Regions from separate parts of the Streptomyces sp. NPDC008001 genome, predicted to be linked through region 2. Evidence: riboswitches for the same ligand, from Rfam matches in the RefSeq annotation. Region 2 holds a riboswitch; each other region holds the start of a gene.
What was found. Region 2 has a riboswitch for cobalamin ahead of ACFZCD_RS20470 (HoxN/HupN/NixA family nickel/cobalt transporter). Riboswitches for the same ligand answer to the same signal wherever they lie in the genome.
Positions count from the first base shown of each region.

Region 1: it holds a riboswitch for cobalamin, as region 2 does, so the genes downstream of both, ACFZCD_RS16300 (cobalamin biosynthesis protein) here and ACFZCD_RS20470 (HoxN/HupN/NixA family nickel/cobalt transporter) in region 2, are expected to answer to the same signal.
Region 3: it holds a riboswitch for cobalamin, as region 2 does, so the genes downstream of both, ACFZCD_RS11885 (ribonucleoside-diphosphate reductase subunit alpha) here and ACFZCD_RS20470 (HoxN/HupN/NixA family nickel/cobalt transporter) in region 2, are expected to answer to the same signal.

Region 1 covers NZ_JBIBIZ010000005.1:485,147-494,891, forward strand. The annotation lists gene ACFZCD_RS16265 (bile acid:sodium symporter family protein) at 1-89, opposite strand, end outside; gene cobC (Rv2231c family pyridoxal phosphate-dependent protein CobC) at 137-1,189, opposite strand; gene ACFZCD_RS16275 (cobalamin biosynthesis protein) at 1,322-1,723, opposite strand; gene ACFZCD_RS16280 (cobyrinate a,c-diamide synthase) at 1,729-3,138, opposite strand; gene cobO (cob(I)yrinic acid a,c-diamide adenosyltransferase) at 3,132-3,740, opposite strand; gene ACFZCD_RS16290 (putative cobaltochelatase) at 3,740-5,839, opposite strand; gene ACFZCD_RS16295 (cobyric acid synthase) at 5,839-7,482, opposite strand; gene ACFZCD_RS16300 (cobalamin biosynthesis protein) at 7,479-8,444, opposite strand; cobalamin riboswitch at 8,572-8,694, opposite strand; gene ACFZCD_RS16305 (hypothetical protein) at 8,850-9,077, opposite strand; gene ACFZCD_RS16310 (anion permease) at 9,095-9,745, opposite strand, start outside.
Region 2 covers NZ_JBIBIZ010000007.1:309,179-318,923, forward strand. The annotation lists gene ACFZCD_RS20430 (trypsin-like serine peptidase) at 1-352, opposite strand, end outside; gene ACFZCD_RS20435 (helix-turn-helix domain-containing protein) at 685-1,167, shown strand; gene ACFZCD_RS20440 (hypothetical protein) at 1,164-1,850, shown strand; gene ACFZCD_RS20445 (MAB_1171c family putative transporter) at 1,843-3,054, shown strand; gene ACFZCD_RS20450 (cytochrome P450) at 3,264-4,484, shown strand; gene ACFZCD_RS20455 (YIP1 family protein) at 4,618-5,220, opposite strand; gene ACFZCD_RS20460 (amino acid permease) at 5,232-6,854, opposite strand; gene ACFZCD_RS20465 (FAD-dependent monooxygenase) at 7,045-8,274, shown strand; cobalamin riboswitch at 8,389-8,608, shown strand; gene ACFZCD_RS20470 (HoxN/HupN/NixA family nickel/cobalt transporter) at 8,639-9,745, shown strand, end outside.
Region 3 covers NZ_JBIBIZ010000004.1:63,686-73,430, reverse strand. The annotation lists gene ACFZCD_RS11910 (carbohydrate ABC transporter permease) at 1-737, opposite strand, end outside; gene ACFZCD_RS11905 (carbohydrate ABC transporter permease) at 734-1,714, opposite strand; gene ACFZCD_RS11900 (extracellular solute-binding protein) at 1,809-3,077, opposite strand; gene ACFZCD_RS11895 (GntR family transcriptional regulator) at 3,319-4,086, shown strand; gene ACFZCD_RS11890 (ribonucleotide-diphosphate reductase subunit beta) at 4,182-5,195, opposite strand; gene ACFZCD_RS11885 (ribonucleoside-diphosphate reductase subunit alpha) at 5,195-7,588, opposite strand; cobalamin riboswitch at 7,748-7,904, opposite strand; gene mctP (monocarboxylate uptake permease MctP) at 8,123-9,745, opposite strand, start outside; gene ACFZCD_RS11875 (DUF3311 domain-containing protein) at 9,745-9,745, opposite strand, start outside.

The DNA of each region.
Region 1 (9,745 bases), on a different contig from region 2:
AGGGGGAAGACGGTGACGGCCAGCCGCGCCGTCCGGTCGGCGGCTGCCGGGGCTATTCGGGAGGTCGGGGCCGTTCGGGGGGTCGCCATACGGCGGCACCTTAGCGATCACCCGCGCGCCTCGGCCAGAGGCGGTCTCACCCCTCGGCGAGCGCCTTGCCGAGGGCTTCCGCGAAGCGGTCCGTGGTCGCGCGGTCCCGGACCGCGAGGCGCAGGTAGTCCGGCCCCAGCCCGGGGAACGTGTCGCCGCGGCGCACCGCGAACCCCAGCCCCCGCAGCCTGCCCCGTACGGCCGCGGCACCCCGCACCCGGATCAGCAGGAACGGCCCGGCCGCGGGCCCGTGCACCCGGACCCCTTCGAACTGGCCCACCGCGGCCGCCAGATACGTCCGGTCGTCGGCGAGCCGCCGCGCGGCGTCCCCGGCCTCCGCCAGCGCCGGGGGAGCGCTGCACGCCTCCGCCGCGGCCAGCGCCGGCGACGACACCGGCCACAGCGGCTGCGCCCGCTCCAGCCGGGCTATGGTCCCGGGCGACGCGAGCACGTAGCCGATCCGCAGGCCCGCCAGCCCCCACGTCTTGGTGAGGCTGCGCAGCACGACCAGCCCCGGCAGGTCCGTGACGGACGCCAGCGACTCCTTCTCGCCCGGCACCGCGTCCATGAACGCCTCGTCCACGACGAGCGTCCGGCCGGGCCGGGCGAGCCGCGCCAGATCCCGTGCCGGGTGCAGCACGGACGTCGGGTTGGTCGGGTTGCCGACGACGACCAGGTCCGCGTCCCCCGGCACCGCGCGCGGGTCCAGCCGGAATCCGTCCGCCGCGTCGAGCAGCACCCGCTCCACCTGGTGCCCGGCGTCCCGCAGCGCCGCCTCCGGCTCCGTGAACTGCGGGTGCACGACCACCGGCCGCCGCACCCGCAGCGCCCGCGCGAGGAGCACGAACGCCTCCGCCGCGCCGGCCGTCAGCAGCACCCGCTCCTCCGGCAGCCCGTGCCGCGCCGCCACCGCCCGCCGCGCGGCCCGCCCGTCGGGGTACGCGGCGAGCCCGTCCAGCGACGCGGCGATGCGTTCGCGCAGCCACACCGGCGGCGTGCCCGCCCGTACGTTCACCGCCAGGTCCGTCAGCTCCGCGCCGGCCCCCCGCACTTCGGCGTCACCGTGGTGGCGCAGGTCGGGTTCGCTGGGAGTGTGCATGGCCGCGGGCCGCCTTCTGGTGAGTGCCGGGATCGTCGTCTGCGGGCGTGTGCGGCCCGCCCGGAAACGGTACTGACGACCGCCGAAGGGCCGTCAAGCGGGTCCGTGTGCAACGGCCGTACGCCGGGCGCCTCACCCGCGCCCGTACGCGACCGCGCACGTCGCCCGCGCGGACTTCCGTTTCGCCACGGCCAGGACGGCGCCCGGCCCGGCCGCCAGCAGCGCCGCCGCCTCGGCCACGGCGGGCGCGCCCACGGCGGCCAGCGCGGCCTCCGACGGGCTCGCCACCGGGACCCGCGACAGCGCGTCGGACGGATAGCAGCGCAGCGGGACCCCCAGCCGGGCCGCAGCCTCCAGCAGACCGCTCTCGCCGGCCTTCGCCTCCGCGGTGGCCAGTGCTACGAGCTGCCGACCGGCCCCCGGCGCCGCCCCCGCCTGTGCTTCCGCTTCCGCCAGTGTCCGTCCGACCAGCTCCAGCACTTCCCCGGCCGGCACACCGCGCCGGGCGCCCACGCCCACGTAGACGGAGACCATCCTCGTCACCCGCGGGCGGCGCCCGCCACGAGCCGGGCGGCCATGCCGGGGGCGCCCGCCCAGTGCACGTGGAGGTACGAGGCGTGCACCCCGCCGCGGAGGAACCCCTCCGTACGGCGCTCCGGGTGGGTGAAGCCCCACGCAGGGGCCTCGCCCGCCGCGGGCTCCGTCACCGTGCGGTGGAACTCGTGGCCCCTGACACGGGTACCGGCCTGCGCCAGCACGTTGTCCGAGATGGCCACGGCCTCCCGGTAGCCGAGGGTGAGGCGGCCGGACATGCGGGCGTCCGCGGGCAGCACGCCGCACATGGGCTTGCCGTCCAGGGAACGCGACAGGTACAGCAGGCCCGCGCACTCGGCGACGACCGGGGCGCCCGACGCCGCGAGGGCGGCCACCTGCTTGCGGAGGAGTTCGTTGGCGGAGAGCTCGGGGGCGTAGATCTCCGGGAAGCCGCCTCCTATGACGAGGGCGGCGGTGCGGTCGGGGAGGGACTCGTCCCTCAGTGGGTCGAATGCTGCGATCTCGGCGCCCGCGGCTCGGAGCAGTTCCGTATGTTCCGTGTACGAGAAGGTGAACGCCGGGCCGGCGGCTACTGCCACTACCGGTGCGTTTTCCGGGTGCGGCCCAGTGGGTGGTTTGTGCCCACCCGTCCCGCCCTGCGGGACGCCTGCCCACAACGTAGTGGCCGGGTCCCACGGCTCGTTCGCCAGCGGAGGCGCGCTGCGGGCCAGGGCCAGCAGGCCCTCCAGGTCGCAGCCCTCCCTCACCCGGGCCGCCTGGGCCGCCACCGCGTCCACCGCTTCGGTGCTGCGCTCGGCCACCGGGACCAGGCCCAGGTGCCGGGACGGCGTGTGCACGTGCTCGGCGCGCCGGACCGCTCCCAGCACCGGCACGCCCGACTCCGTCAGCGCCTCCCGGAGCAGCGCCTCGTGCCGGTCGGAGCCGACCTTGTTGAGGATGACGCCCGCGACCCGCACCTCCGGGTCCCAGGACGCGAAGCCGTGCACCAGCGCGGCCACCGACCGCGACTGCGACGACGCGTCCACGACCAGCACGACCGGCGCCTTCAGCAGCTTCGCGACGTGCGCCGTCGACGCCAGCTCGCCCTGCCCGCTCGCGCCGTCGTACAGGCCCATCACGCCCTCGACGACCGCCAGATCCGCCCCCGCCGCCCCGTGCAGGAACAGCGGGGCGATCCGCTCCGGGCCGCACATGTACGCGTCGAGGTTGCGGCCCGGGCGGCCGGTCGCGAGCGCGTGGTAGCCCGGGTCGATGTAGTCGGGCCCCACCTTGTGGGGGGAGACCGCGAGCCCCGCGTCGGCGAAGGCCCGCATCAGCCCGGTGGCCACCGTGGTCTTGCCGCTCCCGGAGGCCGGGGCGGCAATGACCAGGCGGGGGATGTCCGTACCTACCACTCGATGCCCCGCTGGCCCTTCTGACCGGCGTCCATCGGGTGCTTCACCTTCGACATGTCCGTCACCAGGTCCGCGAACTCGACGAGCTTCTCCGGGGCGTTGCGGCCCGTGATGACCACGTGCTGGGTGCCGGGGCGGTCGCGCAGCACCTCGACCACCTCGTCCGTGTCGATCCACCCCCAGTGCAGCGGGTAGGCGAACTCGTCCAGCACGTACAGCTTGTACCGCTCGGCCGCCAGGTCGCGCTTGACCTGCTCCCAGCCCTCGCGCGCCTTCTCCTCGTTGCTGAGCTCCCCCTCCTTGGGGTCGCGCTGGATCCAGGACCAGCCCTCGCCCATCTTGTGCCAGTCGACGGTGCCGCCCTCGCCCGACGCACCGAGCACCCGCAGGGCGTTCTCCTCGCCGACCTTCCACTTGGCCGACTTCACGAACTGGAACACCCCGATCGGCCAGCCCTGGTTCCACGCCCGCAGCGCCAGGCCGAACGCCGCCGTCGACTTGCCCTTGCCGATGCCGGTGTGGACGAAGACCAGCGGCCGGTTGCGGCGCTGGCGCGTGGTGAGCCCGTCGTCGGGAACGGTGGTCGGCTGCCCCTGAGGCATTACGCGGCCCTCCTGGTGTGAGTGGTCCGTACGGTGTGTACGAGCGCGGAGATGCTGTCCGCGCGCAGCTCGTCCAGCGTCACGACCGGGCCGCGCAGCTCCCGGCCCAGCTCGGCGGCGAGCCCGAGCCGTACGGGCCCCGCCTCGCAGTCCACGACCACCGACGCCGTGCCCTCGCCGGCCAGCAGCCGCGCGGCCCGCGCCGCCCGCGCCAGCGGCTCCGGGCCGCCGGTGGCCCGGCCGTCCGTCACCACGACCAGCAGCGGCCGCCGCGACGGGTCGCGCAGCCGCTCCACCCGCAGCACCTCGTGGGCCCGCAGCAGGCCCGCCGCCAGCGGCGTGCGGCCGCCCGTCGGCAGCTTCTCCAGCCGGGCCGCGCCCGCGTCCACCGACGACGTCGGCGGCAGCGCCACCTCGGCGTCCGCGCCGCGGAACGTGATCATGCCGATCTTGTCGCGGCGCTGGTACGCATCCAGCAGCAGCGACAGCACCGCACCCTTCACGGCGCTCATCCGCTTGCGGGCCGCCATCGAGCCGGAGGCGTCCACGACGAACAGCACCAGATTGCCCTCGCGGCCCTCGCGCACCGCCTCCCGCAGGTCGTCGCGGCGCACGAGCAGGCCGGGCCCGCTGCGCCCGCGCGCCCGCTGGTGCGGGGCCGCGGCCTGCACGGTCGCGGCCAGGTGCAGCCGGGACAGGGCGCCGCGGGGACGGCGCGAGCCGGTCGTCCGGCCGTGCGCCGTACGGGCCCGGGAGCGGCGGCCGTCCGCGCCTTCGCCGAGACCGGGCACGTCGAGCCTGCGGGTCCGGAAGGGCGCGGAGGCGGCGACGGCGGGCGCCTCGGCCGCCTCGTGGGATTCCCCTGCGGCGGGGGAGCCCTCCGGGGCGGCAGGGCTCTCCTGAGGGGGCCCGGGCTCGTCGGAGGCGGATCCGGGCTCCTGCCGCTGCTGCGGCACGTCCGGCGCGCCGCCGGGGCCCTGACCGTCCTGCGGGGGCTGCTGCCCGCCGCCGTCGGGGCCGCCGTCCCCGCCGTCCCCGCCGTCGTCGTCCGGCCCCTCGGGCTCGGGCTCCGGCTCCGGGTCCTCGTCCTCGAAGCCGCCGAGGATCTCGTCGAGCTTGTCCTCGTCCAGGCCCGGGGCGTCGAAGGGGTTGCGCCGGCGCCGGTGCGGCAGCGACAGCAGCGCCGCCTGCCGTACGTCCGCGGTGGTCACGTCCGTGCGGCCCGCCCACGCGGCGAGCGCGCTCGCGGCCCGTGCGGTGACGATGTCCGCGCGCATGCCGTCCACCTCGAAGCCCGCGCACACGGCGGCGATCCGGCGCAGCGCGCCGTCGCCCAGCCGTACGGACGGCAGCAGCGCACGGGCGGCGGCGATGCGCTCGCGCAGCGTCCGCTCCTCCGCCGCCCACTTGGCGGCGAACGCCGCCGGGTCGTCGTCGAAGGCGAGGCGGCGGCGCACGACCTCGACGCGCTCGTCCGGCTCGCGCGAGGCCGCGACCTCGACGGTCAGCCCGAAGCGGTCCAGCAGCTGGGGGCGGAGCTCGCCCTCCTCGGGGTTCATCGTGCCGACGAGGAGGAAGCGGGACGCGTGCCGGACGGAGACCCCCTCGCGCTCGACGGAGGAGACGCCGGTGGCGGCCGCGTCGAGCAGCGAGTCGACCAGGTGGTCCCCGAGGAGGTTGACCTCGTCGACGTAGAGGACGCCCCGGTGCGCGGCGGCCAGCAGGCCCGGCTCGAACGCCTTCACGCCCTCGCCCAGCGCCCGCTCGATGTCGAGCGCTCCGACGAGCCGGTCCTCGGACGCGCCGACCGGCAGCTCGACCATGCGGGCGGGGCGCGCCGCGCGGTCGCCGCCCGTGTGCGGCCCGTCCGGGCACTGCGGGTCCGGGGCCGCCGGGTCGCAGGAGAACCGGCAGTCCGCGACGGTCACGACCTCGGGCAGCAGCGCCGCCAGGGCCCTGACCGCAGTGGTCTTCGCGGTCCCCTTCTCGCCCCGTACGAGCACTCCGCCGATGGCCGGCGAGATGCTGTTGAGCAACAGGCCCAGCCGCATGTCGTCCATGCCGACGATCGCGGTGAACGGATAAGTGGCCGAGGCCATCAGGCGTTACCCCCTTCGAGGGATTCGACGGATCCTGCGGAAGCGATGACGGGACCATGCCGGTCCCGGGCCGGTTCTCTCCGCTCTCTCTGCGCGGGCAGGGGCGGTGCCCCCGGCGGAATGAACCGCAGCCCGCCGGGCACCCCGTCCTCGATCAGCCGCAGCAGCGCGTCCGTGTCCGCGTGTTCCTCGATCAGATCGCCCAGCCGGTCCAGCTGTTCCTCGCGCAGGGCCGCGAACGACGTGTCCGGTGCCGGGACGAACGCCCGCCCCGCCGCCTCCGCGACGCGCCGCAGGAACGCCCGGCGGAACCCGTCGCTCTCCAGCGAGCCGTGCCAGTGCGTCCCCCACACCGCGCCCACCCGGCAGCCGTCCAAGAACGGCTCGTCGCCGCCCCGCACGTCCGCAACGCCGTGGTGGATCTCGTAGCCCTCCACGGGCTCGCCCAGCGCCGTGCCGACCGGTCTCGCCAGCGTCTTCTCCGCCGCGAACCGCACCCGCACCGGCAGCAGGCCCAGCCCCTCGACCGTGCCCGCCTTCGACTCGACCTCGTCGTCGATCCGCTCGCCCAGCAGCTGGTAGCCGCCGCAGATCCCCAGGACGGGCAGGCCCTCCGCCGCGCGCCGGGCCAGGGCGTCCGCGAGCCCGCGCTCGCGCAGCCACGCCAGGGCGCGCACCGTGCCGCGCGTGCCCGGCACGACCACCAGGTCGGCGTCGGCGAGCTCCTCCGGGCGGTCCACGAAGCGCACGACCACGCCGGGCTCGGCGGCCAGCGCGTCCACGTCCGTGAAGTTCGACATCAGCGGCACCGCGCACACCGCGACCCGCAGCACGTCCGCGCCGTGCGGCGGGGCCACCACCGACTCGCGCACCGCGCCCCGCAGCGAGACCCGCAGGCCGTCCTCCTCGTCGATGCCGAGGCCGTGCGCGAACGGCAGGACGCCGAACGTCCGCCGGCCCGTCAGCCCGTACAGCATGTCCAGGCCCGGCTCCAGCAGCGACACGTCGCCCCGGAACTTGTTGACGACGTAACCCGCTATCAGCTCCTGGTCCTCCGGCGACAGCAGCGCCGTCGTGCCGAAGAAGGACGCGAAGACGCCGCCGCGGTCGATGTCACCGACCACGACCACGGGCAGCCGGGCCGCCCGGGCGATGCCCATGTTGACGATGTCGCTGCGCCGCAGATTGATCTCGGCCGGGCTGCCCGCGCCCTCGCAGATGACCGCGTCGTGCGTGCGGCGCAGCTCCTCCAGGCAGTCGGTCACCGTGCCGAACAACTGCTCCTGGCGGCCCGCGTGGTAGCCGCGGGCGCTCAGTTCGCCGACCGGCTTGCCCATCAGGACGACCTGGCTGCTCCGGTCGCCGCCGGGCTTGAGCAGGACGGGGTTCATGAGCGCGCTCGGCTCGACGCGGGCGGCCGCGGCCTGCATCGCCTGCGCGCGGCCTATCTCCGCGCCCTCGCGCGTCACGAACGAGTTGAGCGACATGTTCTGCGCCTTGAACGGCGCGACCTTGACGCCCTTGCGGACCAGCCAGCGGCAGATGCCGGCCGTCACCACGCTCTTGCCCGCGTCCGAGGTGGTGCCGGCCACCAGCAGGCCCCCGCCCCGCGGACCCGCGGGCCCGCTCCTGTCAGCCGTCACCGGCTCCTCCTTGCCGTCATAAGCAGACTGCCCACTGTGCGGGCCGCAACTGCCGTTCCCAGGGCCAGCAGTGACACCCGGCGCGAGAGGCGCACCGCGCGTTCGATGTCGGCCGACACCACGGGGCGGTTCTCCGCGCCCAGCACGGGGCGGTGCTCGGTCCGGCCCGCGTAGGCGAGGGTCCCGCCGAGCCGCACGCCGAGCGCGCCCGCGAACGCGGCCTCCACCGGGCCCGCGTTGGGGCTGGGGTGGCGGGACGCGTCGCGCCGGGCCACCCGCCACGCGCCGCGCGGGTCGGGGCCCGCGAGGACGGCGAGGGCGGCGGTCAGCCGGGCGCCGGGCCAGCCCGCCACGTCGTCCAGGCGGGCCGAGGCCCAGCCGAAGCGGCGGTAGCGGGGCGACTTGTGGCCGACCATGGCGTCGAGCGTGTTCACGGCCCGGAAGCCCACCAGGCCGGGCACGCCGCCGAGCGCGCCCCACACGAGGGCGCCGACGACGGCGTCGGACGTGTTCTCGGCCACGGACTCCACGACGGCGCGGGCGATCTGCTGCCCGTCCAGCGCCTGCGGGTCGCGGCCGCACAGGTGCGGCAGGCGCTCGCGGGCGACCTCCACGTCACCGGCGGCGAGCGCGCCCCCGATGGCGCGGGCCTCCCGGCCCAGGGACGTCCCGCCGAGCACGGCCCACGTGGCGGCGGCCGTCAGCGCGACCTCGGCGGTGCGGGAGCGGGAGGCGCGTACGGTACGGGCCAGCAGCGCGGCACCGGCGACCGCGCCCCCGGCGCACACGAGGGTGTGCAGGGCTCCGCGGCCGCGGTGGTCGCGCCACAAGCGCTGCTCCACGGACAGGGCGGCGCGGCCGAACGCGGCGACGGGGTGGCCGCGGCGGGGGTCGCCCAGCACGCGGTCACCGAGGAAGCCGAGGGCGGCGCCGCACGCGAAACCGATCGGATCGGCACGCATCGGCTCAGACCGCCGTCACGCCTCGGCGGGGGAAGGGGGCTGGGAGGGGCGTTCGGTGGCGGGCGCCGGGCATGACGATGTGTCCTCACTCAGGGTCCGCGCCCTGGCTCGACGTGACCGGCGACCAGAGTCTCCTGGCTCCCGGATCCGCGCCGCCCCGGCCTTCCGGCTCGCTGCCGTGGCCGTCCTGAGGGGAGGCGCTCCCCGGTGACAGTGGCGGGACCGCGCCGGATTCGCACCGGCTTCCTCTGCTGTCGCCGTTTGGCTCCGGAAGTCCACCATGCGCCGCGGGCGCCGTCAACTCACGTCTGACCTGGTCCGAACCCTCGCTCACGCCTCCGTCCGCGGGTACGCGAACGGCCGGGCCCCGTAGGAGACCCGGCCGTCCGGAGACGAGCGCGGCGCTTACGCCACGATCAGGTAGATGCCGTAGCCCACGGCCGCCGCGCACAGCGCGAAGCACGCGTAGGCCCCGGAGCGCGCGAGCACACCGGCGCCCGCACCCGTCTCCGGCGAGCCCCCCGTGCGGGGCGCCGTGCCCATGATGCCCAGGGTGAAGATGCCCACCAGGCCGACCGTCACCACGAGGCTGACGCCGAAGACCTGGCCGAAAGCCGCCCAGTCGATGTGCATGCTGTTTCTTCCTTGCCTTAGCTCGCCGCGGCGGCGGCAGGAGCCCGCCCGGCCTCGGGGGAGGGAGAGACCGCGGCGGCCAGGGGGCCGGCCGGCGGCGGGGCGACGGCCTGCAGGGCCGCGGTGACGACACCGGCCGGCTCGGCGGCGGGCTCGGTGCCGCGCTCGTCCAGGTCGCCGTGGGTGACGGGCTTGCGGCGCGAGGCCATCCAGATCGCGCCGGAGACGGCCAGGCCGAGGACGGCGACCGCGGCCACGCCCCAGTCGCCCTGGTCGGCGAGGAAGGCGGCGCCACCGGCGACCAGGCCGGCCGCGGGCAGGGTCAGGCCCCAGGCCAGGACCATGCGCCCGGCGGTGGACCAGCGCACGACGCCGCCCTTGCGGCCGAGCCCGGCGCCCATGATCGAGCCGGAGCAGACCTGGGTGGTGGAGAGCGCGAAGCCGATGTGCGAGGAGGCGAGGATCACGGTCGCGGCGCCGGTCTGGGCGGCGAAGCCCTGCGCGGGCTTGATGTCCGTGAGGCCCTTGCCGAGGGTCTGGATGATGCGCCAGCCGCCCAGGTACGTACCGAGCGCGATGGCCAGGCCGGCCGAGACGATGACCCACAGCGGCGGGTCCGCGTGCGGCGCGACGACGCCGCCGGCGACGAGCGCGAGGGTGATCACGCC
Region 2 (9,745 bases):
TGACGGCAAGATCCCGGTGCGGGCTGCGGACCACCGTGCCGCCGCAGAAGCGGCCGGTGTTGTTCCCGTCGGTCCAGAAGAACGTGCCGACCTGCGGCAGTCCGTCGAACGGATGGCTGGGCGGCACGGGACCGGCGTGCGCCCGGCTCTCCGCTCCTCCAGCGCGCTGTCCGGCCGGCAGGGCCGCCACCATGCGCTCGGGCGTCCAGTAGGCGTCGGCCTCGGCCGCCGTGCGTCGCGGTGGTGCGCCGGCGGCCGCCGCACCGGTTCCGGACGCGGCGACGGCCAGCAGCCCCGACAGCAGGGCGGCGGCCAGCCCGCGCAGGGAGCGGGGTCTGTGAGGTCTGGGCATGGTCGGATACCTCCTCGTGGCGAGCGTGTCATCGTCCTACGGACGGGACCGGGGTGAACAGGCCAGGACGCGACAGGATTCACGAGGACGTGGGACACGCCGGAGAGGCTGTTCCCGGCTGACCGGAATGCTTGCAGCCACCTCGGCGTTTCCTTGCCGGGAAGCGGAACCACCCCCGCGCATCAACCCGTGGTTAAGTCCATCACCAGCTGAAATGCCCAGCGGACTAGTGCTACGGGTTCAACCCGTGACAGGATGCCTCTCGCAGTCACTTCCGGCTTAACTGGCCGTGAGGTGCCGTTGAGGAACATCGGCCGGTGAGGACGGAGCAGATGGCAGTCGGGGGCGACAGGGCGGCAGGTGACGCGGGCAGCCCGCTCGCGGCACGGCTCAACTACCTGTTCGCGAACATGCACCCGCCCGGCGCGCCGTACACCAACGCCCACGTCGCCGAGGAGATCACCAACGGCGAGGAGTACGGCGAGACCGGCCTCACCGAGCAGTATCTGTCGATGCTGCGCAACGGCCGCCGCGCCAACCCCAGCCCGGACGTGCTGCGCGCCCTGGCCAAGTTCTTCGCCGTGCCCGTGGGTTACCTGATGGGTGACCTCTCGGCCTCCCAGGCCGAGCGCGTGGAGGAGGAAGTGCGCTTCCTCGTCGCCATGCGGGACCAGCGGGTGCGGGCCATCGCCCTGCGCTCGGTCGGGCTGCCCCCCGAGGTGCAGGACAGCCTGACCACGATCATCAGCCAGTTCCGGCAGCAGATGAACCTTCCGTCCGACCCGCCCGACGCGGGTGGTGAGGAGCGCCCGTGACCGTCACGGCGGATGACCGGCTCTTCACTTACTGGCGGCGTACCGAGGACGAGGACGGTGCAGGCATGCGAGTGGGGCGCATACGGCGCCGGTGCAAGCAGCTCATCCAGGAGCTCGCGCTGCCCGCGTCGACCGACCTGCAGGGCCTGTGCGACATCGTCGCGCGCCGTGTCGGCCGGCCGATCCGCCTGGTCCCCATGAGCCTCGACGGCGTCGTCTCCGGCATGACCGCCACCACCGACGACGCCTACTGGGTCATCTACGAGCAGAAGACGTCCCCCTGGCACCAGGTCCACATCGTGCTCCACGAGATCGGCCACCTGCTGCTCGGCCACGACCAGGACCCGGCCGTCACCGAGGACGCCCTCAAGGTGTGGACCCCCTCGGTCGACGTGGCCACCGCCATGCGCCGCATGGGCCTCACCATGGGTCTCGCCCGTCACCACTGCTACGACAACCTCACCGAGCGCGAGACCGAGATCCTCGGCACCCTCCTCATGGAGAAGGTCGTGCCCCCGCCGCCCGGCCAGGACGCCCGCCTGGAGGGTGCGGCCGCCGAGCTGGCCGCCTCCCTCGGGCCCGCCCTGCAGCACGTCCGCCGCCGGATCAGGGAGCACGGCGAGGGCACTGAAAGCAGCCTGAACGGCGAGAGCGGCGATATCGGCGGAGGCGACGTTGTTTGACGCCCTCTACCTCACCTTCAGCGCGATCACCTGGGCCATCGTCGGATACAAGGCCCGCGCGTGGTTCCGCGACCGCGGCAACGTCGACCTGGGTCTCACCGCGCTGATGACCTCCGGCGTGCCCGTCGTCTTCCTGTTCTCGGCGCCCAGCGTCTACCGCGCCTTCGACCGGCTGACCGGCGTCGCCAACCTGGCCATGGTCTTCCTCTACTCGGCCGTGGTCCTGTTCGCCACCGGCGCCACGATCCTGCTGCTGCGCTGGACCAGCCACGGCGACGCGGCGGCCCGCGCCCGGGCCGCCGTGCGCTCCCGCCTCGCCGTCGCCGTCGTGACCGCCGCCTGGGCCGCGGCCGTCGTCTGCTTCGCCGTCGGCCGGCCCGACGCCGTCGAGCACCCCCGCGACTTCAGCACCGCCTACGCCGACGCCCCCGGCGTCGTCGCCTTCCTGGTGCTGTATCTGGCCATCTTCGGCACGAGCCTCGCCGGGCTCGGCGCCCTCTGCCCGCGCTACGCCGCCCAGCTCGGCCCGTCCTGGCTCGCCAAGGGCCTGCGGACCCTGGCCGCGGGCTGCTGGCTCGGCCTGTTCTACTGCGTGTGCAAGCTCGCCGGCTTCGCCCTGACCTGGGCCGGCCACGACGTCTACTGGCTGTCCAACGGCGTCGCCCCGCTGAGCGCCTCGGTGGCCGCCCTGCTGGTCCTGCTCGGCTTCTCGCTGCCCGCCGCGGGACCCCGCGTCGCCGCGTGGCGCAGGCTCCGCCGGCTCCAGCCGCTCTGGCAGGCCGTCACCGAGCACGCCCCCGAGGTCACCCTCACCGGGCACGGTCTGACGGGCCGCTGGCCCTTCGCCGACCTGGAGTGGCGGGCCAACCGGCAGATGGCGGAGATCCGTGACATCCAGCGCGGCATCCGCCGCCACGTCGAGCCCGCCGCCCTGGACATCGCCCGCAGCAAGGCGGCCGGCGCCTCGTTCGACGAGCGCCGCCTCGCCGCGGTCGTGGAGGCCGCGGCCCTCCGCCGCGGCCTGCAGAACCAGATCACCGGGCACGTGCCCGTCCCGCACGCCGACAGCGTCGTCATCACCGTCAGCGCCGATCCGGCGGAAGAACACGAGCACCTGGCGCTCGTCGCGGACGTCTACCACGACCCGGTGGTGGAGGCCGTCCTCGGCGAACTACGGGAAATCAGCGCGGCACGCCGTCCCTGACGGCGTGCGGCCCATGGACGAGGCGGCCCTGGACGGGGGTCAAGGCCGCCTGCGCCACAGGCCGGCGCCGGGTCCGTCACCACGACGGACCCGGCGCGGCCCGTGTCGTCCCGGCGGCCGGCGCAACATCCCGGAAGACCCGAGACCCGAGACCCGAGACCCGAGACCCGAGACCCGAGAGCCAACGGACAGGCCTAGAGTCGGATCCCATGCAGAACACCGCCCCGCCCGGCGCCCTCGCGCCCGCCGACGTCACCGCGCTCACCACCGACCCGTACGGCACCTACGCCCGGTTGCGCGAGGCCGGCCCGGTCCACCGCTTCACCGGCCCCGACGGGCGGCCGGCCTGGCTGGTGACCCGTTACGAGGACGTGCGCCGGGCCCTCGCCGATCCGCGGCTCTCGCTGGACAAGCGCAATGCCGCTCCGGGCAACTACGCCGGCTTCTCGCTGCCTCCGGCCCTCGACAAGAACCTGCTCAACATGGATCCCCCGGACCACACCCGGATCCGCCGGCTCGTCGTCAAGGCCTTCACCCCCGGCCGCGTGGACAAGCTCCGCGCGCCCGTCCGCCGGATCGCCGGCGAACTCCTCGACGCGGTCGAGGCCGAGGGCCGTACGGACCTGCTCGCGTCCTACGCGGGGCCGCTGCCCATCATCGTCATCTGCGACCTGCTCGGTGTGCCGCAGGACCAGCGGACGGACTTCCGGGCCTGGACGGACGCGCTCATCACCCCGGACCCGTCCCGGCCGCACCTGATGAAGGAAGCCATCGGCAACATGATGCGCTTCCTCACCGGCCTCGTCGCGAGCAAGCGCGCCGCCCCCGGCGACGACCTGCTCTCCGACCTGATCGCCGTCCGCGACAGCGGCGACGGCGACGGCGCCGACCGGCTCTCCGAGGACGAGCTCACCTCGCTCGCCTTCCTCATCCTCTTCGCGGGCTACGAGAACACCGTCCACCTGATCGCCAACGCCGTCCTGGCGCTGCTGGACCACCCCGCCTTGACGGACTTCTTGCGCACGAATCCGGCCGGACTCGGAGCGGCCGTGGAGGAGTTCATGCGCTGGGACGGGCCCGCGCCGCTCGCGATCCGGAGGTTTCCGCTGGAGAACGTGGAGATCGGCGGCGTGACCGTACCGGCCGGGGAAACCGTCCTGCTGTCCCTCGCCGCGGCCAATCGTGACCCTCATCACTTTTCCGAGCCGGACCGGCTGGATCCGCACCGTGATCGTTCCGGCCATCTTGCGCTGGGTCACGGGATCCATCACTGCCTCGGCGCGCCGCTGGCCAGGATGGAGACGGAAACGGCGCTGGCAGCGCTGCTGGAGCGGTTCCCGGGGCTCGCGCTCGACGTGGCGCGGGAGGAACTGGCGTGGCGCCCTTCGGTGCGAGCACGTGGCCTGATTTCGCTCCCTGTTCGCTGGTAGTCAGCAAAGCCGAACAGGTTTTTGGTGCATAACCCATCCTTGATGAGGTAGAACTGTCCTCGAGCCCGCCCGGTGTGCATCCCCCGTCGCACCGGGCGGGCCTTCGACTCCCCGAGGGCCGGGCCCGGGCGCATCAGCCCGCGGCGGCAGGGAACTTCAGCAGGGCCACCGCGGCCAGCATCTGTATGCTCACCGCCGCCACGGCCTTGTGCGTGGGCAGGTGGTGCTGACCGCGGATCAGCAGGGTGGCGAAGGCGTAGCCGAAGGCCGAGGTGATCCAGGCCGCCGCCCGTACGGGGAAGGAGTCCCCGGGCAGGCACGCGTCGAGCGCGAGCCGCGGCAGGTCCGTCGCCCAGAACAGCACGACGAACAGCGTGACCGTCGGGCCGAACTTGCCGTTGCCGCCGAGCCGGCGCGCGATCGCCTGGGTGACGATGCCCAGCAGCAGGCTGGCGAGGAGGAGCACCACGTCGGCTATCGCCATGGCCTCCAGGGCCAGCGCGGGGCCCACCCGCCACCCCTCCCAGAAGGAGTCCCGGCCCATCGTCCCCAGTGCCCCGCAGAGCACGCAGAGGAACGCCGCCGCCCCCCACACGCTCCGGTCCCGCGCCTCGTCCAGGATCTCGACCGGGCGGAACCACAACCCGAAGAAGAGGCGGTGCCAGTACAGCCTGCGCCGGCGGGCGGCAGGGGTGCGCGGGGCGGGAGGTGAGTGCGGGGAGGCAGAAACAGGCATGAATGCAAGTATCACCGCTCGGCGGGGACTCCTGTGCCGGGGTCCGCGTCGGGGTCCGCGTCCGGGTTCCCGCCGCCACCGGTGCGCCCCTCGGCGTCGGGGCGGGGATCGGGCACGGAGCGCACCACCGCCTCCGGATCCGCCTCCGGTTCCGGATCCACGGCCGGATCCGTGTCCGGGTCCGCGCCGTGCAGGTACTCCTCGCTGATCTCCCGCGGTCCGAACGGCCACACCTTTTCGTAGCGCGCCCAGAGCACGAAGGCCACGCAGCCCGCCCCGACCCAGGCCAGGGACCATTCGATGGGGTGCCGGCCGGGTGAATTGCGGTCCGCGTAGCCGTAGATGACGAGCCAGCCCACCAGCGCCACCAGGCTCGGCAGCGGGTAGAGCCACATCCGGTACGGGCGCCGCAGCGCGGGCTGGCGCCGCCGCAGCACCGTGACGGCCGCGATCTGCCCCAGTGCCTGGACGAGCACCACGACCGTCAGCAGCAGCTGGATCAGCGTCGCCAGATCCGTGTGACGCCCTATCAGGAAGCCCACGCAGCCGATCCCGCCCATGGACAGCAGGCCCAGCACGGGGAAGCGGTGGCGTGCGTGCAGGATGCCGAAGGGCCGGAAGAAGACCTTCTCCCGGGCCGCGTTGTACGGGATCCGGGAGGCTCCGAGCAGACCCGTGAAGACCGAGGCGACGGCCGTGACGAGGATGAGCACGGTCACGGCGTCCGCCGCCCCCTTGCCCCAGGTCGTCTCCATCACGGCCGAGGCGATGGAGGAGGACGCGGGGTTGTCCGGGTCGAGCATGTCCTTCCAGTCGACCACGCCCAGGGTGCCGATCTGCAGCAGCAGATAGATGGCCATGATGCCGAGGATGGAGTAGATGATGGAACGGGGGATGTTGCGCCCGGGGTTCTTGATCTCGGCGCCCATGTACGCGGTGGTGTTGTAGCCGCCGTAGTCGTAGATGCCGATGGTCAGGCCCGCGGCGAACCCGATCCAGAAGTGACTCGAAGTCAGCTCGAAGGCGTCCGACGGGTAGGTGAAGGCCAGATCCGCGCTGAAGTGGGTGTAGGCGGCGACGATGACGAGGACGACGGAGAGGATCATCACGCACCAGAGCACGGTGGTGATCCGGGCCATGTTCTCCACCCGGCCCCACAGCAGCACGACGACGAGGGCGATCAGCACCAGGCCGGTGAGGTCGCCCTGGGTCTGCGTCATGCCCGGCCAGAGGTACGTCAGGTACTGCACGAAGCCGATGACGCCCGTCGACAGGGCCAGCGGGAAGTAGAGCATCATCGTCCAGACGAACAGGAACGGCATCAGCTTCCCGGTCCGGTACTGGAAGGCCTGGCGCAGGTACACGTAGCTGCCGCCCGCCCCCGGCAGCGAGGCGCCGAGCTCCGCCCAGATCAGCCCGTCGGCCAGGGCCAGCACGGCGCCCGCGACGAAGCCGATGACGGCGTGCGGGCCGCCGAAGGCCGCGACCATCAGGGGGATGGTGACGAAGGGGCCTATGCCGCACATCTGGCTCATGTTGATGGCGGTGGCCTGGAACAGCCCGATACGGCGTACGAAGCCGACCCGGTCGTCCGGCTGTCTTCCGGTGTCTGCCCTGCCTGCCGTGTCTGCCATGGCGGTCAGCCCCTTCTCGTGCCGGATGGGGTCCGGCTGACCTGATTATGCGTTCAGTGCACTGGTAGCACCGGCGTGTCGGCTCCGTCCACCGTTCCGACACGCCGGTGACGGGGGCCGGACCGGCGGAGTAGGTTCCGCCCGTGACGGAAGTGGCACGAGGTGCCAGAAGCAAGGGGAGGGGCTGGGGATGCAGGCAGGACGAGTGGCGGTCGTGGGCGGGTCCATCGCGGGGTGCGCGGCTGCGCTCGCCGCGGCGCGCGCGGGCGCCCGCGAGGTGGTGGTGTACGAGCGGGCGGCCGCGGGGCTGGAGGACCGGGGCGTCGGCCTGGCCGTCCACGAACGGCGGCACGCCGAGCTGGTGGCGGCCGGGCACCTCGACCCGGCCGTCCCCTGGGTGCGGCTGGCCTCGCGCCCCTGGATCGTCCGGGAGGGCGCGGACAGGGCCGGACGGAGGATCGGGACGCTGCCGTTCGGGTTCCGTTCGTACAACTGGGGGTCGCTCTGGCAGGGGTTGCGGGCGCGGATACCCTCCTCCGTCGCCTACGAGCGCGGGACGGCGGTCGAAGAGGTGCTGCCCGGGCCGGACGGGGCCGTGCTGCGCTTCGCCGGCGGCCGCGAGGAGCGGTTCGACCTCGTGGTCGGCGCCGACGGGTACCGCTCCGTCGTCCGGGCCGCAACCCGGGACGCGACGGTGCCCGGTTACGCCGGATACCTGGCGTGGCGCGGCGTGCTCCCGGAGGAGGAACTGCCCGGCCCGCCCGGCGCGTGGGCGCGCGACGAGGCGGCCACCGTCGCCTTCCCCGGCGGCCACATGATCGTCTACCGCATCCCGGGGCCGGGCGGCACCGGCACCGGCGCCAACTGGGTCTTCTACGCCGTGCCCGCCGACCCGGCCCACGGCCTGTCCCTGAAGGACGCGGCCGGCCTGCCGCCGGGCGAGGTGCCCGACGCGCTGACGGACCAGCACCGGGCCGTCGTCGACGCGCACTTCCCGCCGTACTGGCAGGAGGTCGTCCGGCGCACGCCCAAGGACGCCACCTACGTCCAGCCCGTCTACGACCTGTGCGTGCCGCACTACGGGGAAGGCCGGCTCGTGCTCGTCGGCGACGCGGCCGCCGTCGCCCGGCCGCACTCCGGGAGCGGGGCGGTCAAGGCGCTGCAGGACGCCGCGGTGCTGGAGCGCTGCCTGGCCTCCGCCGGGAGCTGGGCGGAGGCCGTGGCGGCCTACGACGCCGCGCGGTCGCCCGCCGGCCGCGCGGTGGTGGACCTCGGCCGCCGGCTCGGCCGGGCGCAGGTGCGGGCCACGCCCGTGTGGGCGGGCATGGACCAGGCCGCCCTGGAGGCCTGGTGGCAGGAGGCGTCCGAGGGCGAGGGCAGCTTCGGCGGCCGCGCGCTGGACGGCCCGCGGGAGGCCTGACCCCGGCCCGGCCGGGACGGCGCACCGTTCCCCAGGTCGTGCTCCCCCACCCCGCCCCCGGCAGCTGCAAACTCCTCGCAGCTGCGGAACCTTCGCGTCAAGGCCCCCCGAGCGTTACAGTGACCCGGCCGTGGTGTTCGGGAAGACCGGTGAAGGACCGTCGAGGTCCCAGTCCGGAGCGGCCCTCGCCACTGTGATCGGGGAGTGACCGTCCCGTTCCGCGCGCCGCCCCACGGCGCGCGGAGCCACTGGCCGCAGCCGGCTGCCGGGAAGGCGGGGACGGGCGCGAACGGACCCGTAAGCCAGGAGACCGGCCACGGCATCTCGCAAATGGTCCACGAGGTGCTGGAGCGTTCAACCCAAGATGTCCCGACCCACCGATTCTCCCGGCGGCCCCGCGGCCGCCTTCCACTGGCGCCGCCAGGACACCGTGCGGACCGCCGGCCTGCTGGCCGTCGTCGCCGCCCTGCACGTCGTCGCGTTCGGCGTGCTCTACCTGCTCGTCGCCCCCGGCCACTACACCGTCGGCTCCCAGGTCTACGGCGCCGGCCTCGGCGTCACCGCCTACACCCTCGGCATGCGGCACGCCTTCGACGCCGACCACATCGCCGCCATCGACAACACCACCCGCAAGCTGATGGCCGACGGCAAGCGCCCGGTGTCGGTCGGCTTCTGGTTCGCGCTCGGCCACTCCGGCGTCGTGGTCCTCCTGACGCTGCTGGTGGCGGGCGGCACCCGGCTCGCCGGGAAGCTGATGGACGAGGGGTCCACCACCCACCGGACGCTCGGCCTGGTCGGCACCACGGTCTCCGGCGGCTTCCTCTACCTCATCGCCGCGCTCAACCTCGTCGCCCTCGCCGGCATCATGCGCGTCTTCCGCGCGATGCGCGAGGGCCGCTACGACGAGGCCGAGCTGGAGCAGCACCTGGACTCGCGGGGCTTCATGAACCGCATCCTCGGCCGCTTCACCCGCTCCATCACCCGCCCCGGGCAGATGTTCCCGCTCGGCTTCCTCTTCGGCCTCGGCTTCGACACGGCCACCGAGGTCACGCTGATGGTGATGGCGGGGAGCGGCGCCGCCGCCGGCCTGCCCTGGTACGCGATCATGTGCCTGCCGCTGCTGTTCGCCGCCGGGATGAGCCTCTTCGACACCCTGGACGGCACGTTCATGAACTTCGCCTACCAGTGGGCGTTCTCCAACCCCGTCCGCAAGGTCTACTACAACCTCACCATCACGGGCCTGTCCATCGCCGTCGCCTTCTTCATCGGCACCGTCGAACTCGTCGGCGTCCTGCACGAGAAGCTCGGCATGGAGGACGCGGTGACCGGCTGGATCTCCGGCCTGAACCTCGACAACGCCGGCTTCGTCATCGTCGGCCTGTTCGTGGTGGTGTGGGCGGCGGCCCTCGGCTACTGGCGCTTCGGGAAGGTGGAGCAGCGCTGGGCCGCCCGCACGGCGGCCACGGCCGAG
Region 3 (9,745 bases), on a different contig from region 2:
GAGGCGGCCATGGTGGCGCCCCAGTCGTCGCCGAAGGTGGTGCGGAAGCCGGTGAGCCAGACCGGGAGGGTCTGGCCGGCCTGCTTGTTGAGGATCAGGACGTAGGGGAACTCGTTCCAGACGGTGATGAAGCCGAAGAGCGAGGTGGCCATCAGGCCGGGGGCCAGCAGCGGGAAGATCACCTTGATGAACGCCTGGGTGCGGGTGCACCCGTCGACCATCGCGGACTCCTCCAGCTCCTTCGGCACGGCGGCGACGTAGCCCCGCAGCGTGAGGACGGTGAAGGGCAGCACCATGACGGTGTAGATGGCGACGAGGGGGACGAGGCTGTTCAGCATGTCCGCGTCGCGCACGATGATGTAGTACGCGAGGGCCATGACCTCCCAGGGGGCCATCTGGGCCATCATCATCACCAGGATGAAGCTCTTGCGGCCCTTGAAGCGCATGCGGGCGACGGCGAAGGACGCGAGCAGCGCGATGACGAGCGAGAGGCCGACGGCGACCAGGGTGACGGTGAGGGAGTTGCCCACGAGCGTCCAGAAGCCGTCGGCGTCCACGGCCTTCTGGAAGTGGTCGAGGGTGGGGCTGGAGGGGAACCAGACGGGTGTCTCGCTGACGACGTCCTTGTTGGCCTTGAAGGCCGTGGAGAACATCCAGTAGACGGGGAACACGAAGGCGGCGAAGAGGACGACGGCCGCCGCCCCCGGCCAGATGCGGCCCGCCGTTGAGCGCCTCACAGCTCGTCCTCCTCTTGCTTGAGAACCAGGCGCAGGTAGTACGCCGTCAGGGCCAGCAGGATCACGATGGTCAGGATGGAGATCGCCGCGCCCATGCCGAAGTGCTGGCTGCCCACGCCCTCCTGGAAGGCGTAGACCGGCAGGGTCTCGGTGAGCCGGTCGGGGCCGCCCTCGTTGATCGCGAAGACCTGGGTGAACGACTTGAAGATCCAGATGACTTCGAGGAACGTCGTCGCGAGGAAGAACGGCTTGAGGAAGGGGAAGGTCACCGAGGTGAACTGCTTCCAGGAGCCGGCGCCGTCGAGCGAGGCGGCCTCGTAGAGCTCCCTGGGGATCGTGGTGGTCGCCGCGTAGAGGTTGATCGCCACGAAGGGGACCGACTGCCAGACGATCAGCACGGTGATCACGAAGAAGGTGGAGAACTGCCCGCTGGTCCAGCTGTAGCCGGCCATGGAGTGCCAGCCGAGCCGGTCCAGGAGGTAGTTGACGACGCCGAAGCGCTGGTCGAACAGCCACTGGAAGACGGTGGTCGCGGCGACGACGGGCATCGCCCAGGCCAGCACCAGGCCGAGGGAGAGCATGAGGCGCAGCTTCTTGCCCAGGCGGGCGAGCAGCAGTCCGGTGAGGCAGCCCAGCGCCATGATCAGGAAGACGTTGGCGGCGGTGAAGACGACGGACCGCGCGGTGACGCCCCAGAACTCGGAACTGCCGAGCTGCTCGGTGTAGTTGTCCGTGCCGGTCCACTCGGTGAGGTGCTGGATGAGCTGGCGCCGGCCGAGGTTCTGGAACGACAGCAGGCCGCTCTTCAGCAGGGTCCAGCCGAGCAGCAGCACGGTGACGGCGGCGGTGGGGAGGATCAGCAGGTACGGCACGCCCCGGACGGGGCGGCGGGGGCCGCGGCGGGGCGGCGGGGCGGTGCCCTTGCCGGTCCGGGAGGCGGGCCCGGCGGCCGCCACCTCTTCGATCTGCGCTGACATCGTCGTCCGCCTTCTCCCCTGTCGAACGGTGGTGCGTTGGTGCGTGCGCGGCCGGGCGGGGGCGCGGCTCACGCCCCCGGCCCGGCCGTCCGGGTCACTGCTTCTGGCTGAGGCGCTTGTTGATGTCCGCCTCGACCTGCTTGGCGGCCTCGTCGGGGGACTTGCCGTTGAGCACGGCCGTCATGTACGCCTTGACCGGGTTCGGGGCGTTCTCCACCGCGGCCCACTCGGGGATCAGCGGGGTGGTGCCGCCGCCCTTGGCGGCCGGGGCCGCGGCCTCGGCGGCCGCGTTGCCCTTGAGGTTGCCCAGCAGGGATTCCTTGTTGGGGATCGAGCCGACCTCCTTGGCCAGCGCGCCCTCGTTCTTGTCGGACAGTGCGATCTTCAGGAACTCCTTGGCGAGGTCCTGCTTCTTGCTGCCCGCGGGGATGGCGAGGTTGGAGCCGCCGAGGAAGACGCCCTCGGGCTTGTCCGCGGTCTCACCGGGGACGGCGAAGTAGCCGAGGTCCTTCTCGATGGCCGGGTTGGCCTTGACGGCGGTGGCGGCCTCCCAGCCCATGCCGATGAAGGCGCCCGTCTTGCCCTTGGCGAAGACGTCGGCCTGCTGCGGGGTGGCCTCGTCCTTGTCCTTGGGGGCCTTGCTGAAGGACTGGTACTGCTTGTAGATGTCCATGGCCTTGGCGACCTTGGGGTCGCCGAGGTTGGACACCCACTTCTTGCCGTCCTTCTTCACCAGGTCAGCACCGGTGCCGATGGTCAGGCCGTCGAAGAAGTACCAGTTCTGGCCGGGCAGGTAGAGCGGCTCGGCCTCGCCCTTCTTCTGGATGGCCTCCAGGGCCTTGAAGAAGTCGGCGCGGGTCTTCGGCACGTCGGTGACGCCCGCGTCCGCCCACACCTTCTTGTTGTAGATGACGACGCGGTTCACCGCGTACCAGGGCGCGGCGTACTGCTTGCCCTCGAAGACGGCGGGCTTGTTGAGCGAGTCGGTCCAGTCGGCGCCGATCTCCTTCTTCAGGTCGCCGAGCTCGGAGAGGCCGCCGGTCTGCGCGTAGGAGGGGGTCTGGGTGTTGCCGACCTCGACGACGTCCGGCGGGTTGGACTCGGAGAGGGCCGTGGTCAGCTTCTGCTGGATGCCGTCCCACTTCTGGACCTGGATGTTGAGCTTCGCGCCGGTCTTCTGTTCGAACTCGGCCTGGACCGCCTTCGTCCAGCCGGGCGCGTTGGAGCCGTCCATGAACCAGACGGTCAGGCTCTTGTCCTTGGCGTCGCCGCCCGATCCCTTGTCACTGTCGCTGGACCCACAGGCAGCAACACTCACCAGCATGGCCGCGACACCCGTCGCCGCTATGAGCCCTCGCTTCACAGCACTCTCCTCAAGGACCGAATGTGGTCTTTAATGGTTTAGACCAGTGCCCGCAGCTTGGCCTAGACCTTTTGGGGTGTCAAGGGTGTATAAGAGTCGCTGTCGGCTCCGTTACCGGACCGACACCTCGAGGTCGACCTGGGCGTCTCCGGGCCCCTCGGGCTCTGCCCGTGCCACCATGTGACCGCGACAGACGGAGGAGCCGGTGACAGCAGCAGGATCGGAGTCGGGAAGGCAGGCCATGGCGACCGAGGGCGGTACGGCCGAGGGCGGCAGCGCGCCGGGCGGCGCGCGGACCGCGCGCGTTCCCAAGTACTACCGCCTGAAACGCCATTTGCTGGACATGACCGAAACCATGCCCCCCGGCACCCCCGTGCCGCCGGAGCGCACCCTCGCCGCGGAGTTCGACACCTCCCGCACGACCGTCCGCCAGGCCCTCCAGGAGCTGGTCGTGGAGGGCCGGCTGGAGCGCATCCAGGGCAAGGGGACCTTCGTCGCGAAGCCCAAGGTCTCCCAGGCGCTGCAACTGACCTCCTACACGGAGGACATGCGCGCCCAGGGCCTGGAGCCGGCCTCCCAGCTCCTGGACATCGGCTACGTCACGGCCGACGACCGGCTCGCCAAGCTGCTGGAGATCGCTGCGGGCGGCCGCGTGCTGCGCATCGAGCGGCTGCGGCTGGCCAGCGGTGAGCCGATGGCGATCGAGACGACCCACCTCTCGGCGAAGAGGTTCCCGGCGCTGCGGCGCAGCCTCACCAAGTACACCTCGCTCTACACCGCCCTGGCCGAGGTCTACGACGTCCGCCTCGCGGAGGCGGAGGAGACGATCGAGACGTCGCTGGCCACCCCGCGCGAGGCGGGGCTCCTGGGCACGGACGTGGGCCTGCCGATGCTGATGCTCTCCCGCCACTCGCTGGACGCGCAGGGACAGCCGGTGGAGTGGGTGCGGTCGGTGTACCGGGGGGACCGCTACAAGTTCGTGGCGCGGCTGCAGCGGCCGGTGGAGTAGTGGAGTAGGGGACGTCTCCTTCCGGAAACGCGTCCGGCCCGCCCCCCGGAGGGGACGGGCCGGACCGCCGGATCGTCAGCGGGACCGCCGGAGGATCAGAACTCGTCGTCGAAGGCGACCGTGCCCTCGACCGCCACCTGGTACGCGGACGCGCGGCGCTCGAAGAAGTTGGTCAGCTCCTGGACGTTCTGCAGCTCCATGAAGGAGAACGGGTTCTCCGAGCCGAACACCGGGGCGATGCCCAGGCGCTGCAGGCGCTGGTCGGCGACGCACTGCAGGTACTCGCGCATGGAGTCGGTGTTCATGCCCGGCAGGCCGTCGCCGCACAGGTCGCGGGCGAACTGCAGCTCGCACTCGACGGCCTCCTTCAGCATGTCCGTGACCTGCTGCTGGAGCTCGTCGTCGAACAGGTCCGGCTCCTCCTCGCGGACGGTGTCCACGACGGAGAACGCGAAGTCCATGTGCATGGACTCGTCGCGGAACACCCAGTTGGTGCCGGTCGCGAGGCCGTGCAGCAGGCCGCGGCTGCGGAACCAGTACACGTAGGCGAAGGCGCCGTAGAAGAACAGGCCCTCGATGCACGCGGCGAAGCAGATGAGGTTGAGCAGGAAGCGACGGCGGTCGGCCTTCGTCTGCAGGCTCTCCAGCTTCTCGACCTCGTTGATCCACTTGAAGCAGAACTGCGCCTTCTCGCGGATCGACGGGATGTTCTCCACCGCGTCGAAGGCGGCGGCGCGGTCGTCCGGGTCGGGCAGGTAGGTGTCGAGCAGCGTCAGATAGAACTGGACGTGCACGGCCTCCTCGAACAGCTGCCGCGACAGGTACAGGCGCGCCTCGGGCGAGTTGATGTGCTTGTACAGCGTCAGCACGAGGTTGTTCGCCACGATCGAGTCGCCGGTCGCGAAGAACGCGACGAGGCGGCCGATCATGTGCTGCTCACCCGGGGAGAGCTTGGCGAGGTCGGCGACGTCCGAGTGGAGGTCGACCTCCTCGACGGTCCAGGTGTTCTTGATCGCGTCGCGGTAGCGGTCGTAGAAGTCCGGGTACCGCATCGGACGCAGGGTCAGCTCGAAGCCCGGGTCGAGCAGGTTCTTCTCGGTGGAGCTCATTACTGGCAGGCCTCGCAGGACTCGGGGTTCTCAAGGGAGCAGGCGATGGCGTCCGCGTCGGGCGCGGCCTGCTGCACCGGGACGGTGGCGGCGGCACTGGCCGACCGGGCGATCCGGGTCGCCGGACGGGAGCGCAGGTAGTACGTCGTCTTGATGCCCTGCTTCCAGGCGTACGCGTACATCGAGCTGAGCTTGCCGATGGTGGGCGAGGCCATGAAGAGGTTCAGCGACTGGCTCTGGTCCAGGTACGGGGTGCGGGCCGCGGCCATGTCGATCAGGGCGCGCTGCGGGATCTCCCAGGCGGTGCGGTAGAGGTCGCGCACCTCCTGCGGGATCCAGCGCATGTCCTGGATCGAGCCGTTGGCCTCGGTCATGGCGTCGCGGGTGGTGCGGTCCCACACGCCGAGCTTCTTGAGGTCCTCCACCAGGTAGGTGTTGACCTGCAGGAACTCACCGGAGAGCGTCTCGCGCTTGAAGAGGTTGGAGACCTGCGGCTCGATGCACTCGTACACGCCCGCGATGGACGCGATGGTCGCGGTGGGGGCGATGGCGAGCAGCAGCGAGTTGCGCATGCCGACCTCGGCGATGCGGGCGCGCAGCGCCTCCCAGCGGTCCTCCCAGGCGGCGACGGCGTTGGGGTAGTGGTCCGGGTGCAGCACGCCGCGGGCGGTGCGGGTCGCGGCCCAGGCCGGGTGCGGGCCGTTGCGCTCGGCGAGGTCGGCGGAGGCCTCGTACGCCGCGAGCATGATCCGCTCGGAGATCTTGGTGGACAGGGCCTTCGCCTCGGCCGAGTCGAAGGGCAGGCGCAGCCGGAAGAAGACGTCCTGCAGGCCCATCAGGCCGAGGCCCACCGGGCGCCAGCGGCTGTTGGAGCTGCCGGCCTGCTCGGTCGGGTAGAAGTTGATGTCCACGACGCGGTCGAGGAAGGTGACGGCCGTACGGACCGTACGGTCGAGCTTCTCCCAGTCCATCTCGCCGTCGGCGCCCAGGTGCTGGGCCAGGTTGACCGAGCCCAGGTTGCAGACCGCGGTCTCGCCGTCGTCCGTGACCTCGAGGATCTCGGTGCAGAGGTTCGAGGAGTGGACGACCGCGCCCTTCTCGGCCGTCTGGTTGGCGGTGCGGTTGGCGGCGTCCTTGAACGTCATCCAGCCGTTGCCGGTCTGCGCGAGGGTGCGCATCATGCGGGCGTAGAGCACGCGGGCCGGGATGGTCTTGACGGCCTTGCCGGCGGCCTCGTAGGCGCGGTAGGCGGCGTCGAACTCGTCGCCGTAGAGGTCGACCAGGTCCGGGGTGTCGGCCGGGGAGAACAGCGACCAGTCGGCGTCCGCCTCGACGCGGCGCATGAACTCGTCCGGGATCCAGTGCGCGATGTTGAGGTTGTGGGTGCGGCGGGCCTCCTCACCGGTGTTGTCGCGGAGCTCCAGGAACTCCTCGATGTCGGCGTGCCACGTCTCCAGGTAGACGCAGGCCGCGCCCTTGCGGCGGCCGCCCTGGTTCACGGCGGCGACGGAGGCGTCGAGGGTGCGCAGGAACGGCACGATGCCGTTGGAGTGGCCGTTGGTGCCGCGGATCAGCGAGCCGCGGGAGCGGATGCGCGAGTACGACAGGCCGATGCCGCCGGCGTGCTTCGACAGCCGCGCCACCTGGTGGTAGCGGTCGTAGATCGAGTCCAGCTCGTCCAGCGGGGAGTCCAGCAGGTAGCAGGACGACATCTGGGGGTGGCGGGTGCCGGAGTTGAAGAGCGTCGGGGAGGACGGCAGGTACGAGAGGGTGCTCGTCAGCCGGTAGAGCTCGGCGACGTCCTCCAGGGCCCGCTCCGAGTGGTCCTCGGCGAGGCCGCAGGCCACGCGCAGCAGGAAGTGCTGCGGGGTCTCGATGACGTCGCGGTGGATCGGGTGGCGCAGCAGGTAGCGGCTGTGCAGGGTGCGCAGGCCGAAGTAGCCGAAGCGGTCGTCGGCGCCGTCGGCGAGGGCCTTCTCGACGAGCTCGTCGAGGCGGGCGGCGTGGGTGGCGACGAACGCGGCGGTCTCGTCCGCGATCAGGCCCTCCTGGTGACCGACGGCGACCGAGGCCGAGAAGGACGTGGCGCCCTGGCCGGCGGCCTCGTCGGCGATCGCGCGGGTGAGCAGGCGCGCGGCGAGGCGGGAGTACTCGGGCTCCTCGGCGATCAGACCGGCGGCGGCCTCGGTGGCGAGGGAGCGGAGCTCGGCCTCGTCGGAGGTGGCGCTCCGGCCCCGCAGCGCGGCGGCGGCGACCTTGCCCGGGTCGGTGGCGGGAAGGTCGGCGGTGAGGTCGGTCAGGGTGCGCAGGAGCGCGGTCCCGGGGCCGCCGGTGGCTTCTTCCGCAGTCGCTGAGACCGGACCTGAAACCGGATCTGCGGGCGCGATGGTCACTGAGGCTCTCCCTCGCTCGGCTTGGTGGGCCGGCAGGAGAGCACGACGGTCGCGTACGGGCATGCCCGGCGTACGAGGGCATGCCGCGTAGGCGTCCGCCGGCCCAACCCGCGAGGCCCGGACGAATTCAACGCCCATAGCCGAGCCCAGGGCAGGCTCGGTGGAGGGCGTGCTGCCGGCAGGTACTCGGACTCCTGCATGCGCGGCTTAACGGCATACATGCACCGTTGCGGGACAGTTCCGGATTTCCACCGGATTCCCCTGCGACGACAGCGAGGATGAGCATACATCTAGTGCCGCCCCCCGTACGCGCCCCCACATGTTGTGTCGCGCGGTAAGCGCATGGGTCGGAATGTGTTATCAGGCCCCGGTGTTGAGGGTGGGTTCACCGGCCGTCCGGGGGCCTCCCGAGGGGCGTCCGGGGGCCGCGGGAGGCCTCTTGGGCGGGGCACGGCGAAGGGCCGCCGCGCCCCCCTGGAGGGGGCGCGGCGGCCCGGTCGGCCTCACGGGGCGGGAGGCCCCGCCAAAGGCGCTCTAGTGCCCGCCGGGGACCCCTGCCGTGGCCGGCGGGAGCTCCTCCTGGACCCCGGGGTCGCCGGCGTCCGCGGTGTAGTCCGCCGCCGTGGTCTCGTCCACGCCGTCCGGCACTCGGAGCGCCTTCAGGACGAAGGTCAGGACGATGACGACGATCACATTGAGCACGAAGGCGGTCAGTCCGATATACCCCTTTTCCCCGAGGAACGGGATGAGGTTGGTGTTACCGAAATGATCTTGCGTGGCGCTCGGCGTGTCGTACGCCTTCCAGGTGCCGTAGACCATCCCGGCCGCCCAGCCGGCCAGCAGGGCCCAGCGGTGGAACCAGCGGGTGAAGAGCCCGCCCACGAGCGCCGGGACCGTCTGCAGGATCCAGATGCCACCGAGCAGCTGGAAGTTGATGGCGACCGTCTTGTCCATGGTGAGGACGAAGACGAGCGCGCCGACCTTCACCAGCAGCGAGGCGAGCTTGGAGACCTTCGCCTCGTGCTCGGGCGAGGCGTCCGGCCTGATGAAGTCCTTGTAGATGTTGCGGGTGAAAAGGTTCGCGGCGGCGATCGACATGATCGCCGCCGGCACCAGGGCACCGATCCCGATGGCCGCGAAGGCCACCCCGGTGAACCAGTCCGGGAACATGTCCTCGAACAGCTGCGGGATCGCGAGCTGCCCGTTCTTCACCTTGATCCCGGCGGCGATGGCCATGAAGCCGAGCATCGCCAGCAGACCCAGCATCAGGGAGTAGAGCGGCAGGATCGTCGTATTGCGGCGGATGACGTTGCGGCCTTTGCTGGAGAGAACCGCGGTCACCGAGTGCGGGTAGAGGAAGAGCGCCATCGCGGAGCCGAGCGCGAGCGTCGCGTACGACCACTGCGCGTCCGGCCCGCTCACCAGCGCGCCGCGCGGCTTGCCGGTCTCCGGGTTCTTCACCGCGAACGCATCGCCCGCCTTGGCGAAGATGTGGTCGAAACCGCCCAGTTTGATGGGAATGTAGATGATCGCCACGATGATCACGATGTAGATCAGCGCGTCCTTGACGAAGGCGATCAGCGCGGGCGCCCGCAGTCCGGCGGAGTACGTGTACGCCGCGAGCACGCCGAACGCGATCAGCAGCGGCAGGTCCTTCATGAACCAGTTCGAGCCGCCGCCCACGCCCAGCACGTCCAGGACCGCCTGGATGCCGACGAGCTGCAGCGCGATGTACGGCATCGTCGCGAGGAGGCCCGTGAGCGCGAGGGCGAGCGAGAGCCCCTTGGAGCCGAACCGGCCGCGGACGAAGTCCGACGACGTCACGTAGCCGTGCTTGTGGGAGACCGACCACAGGCGGGGCAGGAACGTGAAGACCAGGGGGTAGCAGAGGATCGTGTACGGGACCGCGAAGAAGCCGGCCGCGCCGCCCGCGTAGATCGCCGCCGGGACCGCCACGAAGGTGTACGCGGTGTAGAGGTCGCCGCCGAGCAGGAACCACGTCACCCAGGTGCCGAAGGACCGGCCGCCCAGCCCCCACTCGTCGAGGTTCTCGGCGCTCTCCGCGCGCCGCCACTTCGACGCCATGAAGCCCATGACCGTCACGGCCAGGAAGAAGAAGATGAACACGGCGAGTGCCACGCCGTTCACGCCGTCCTT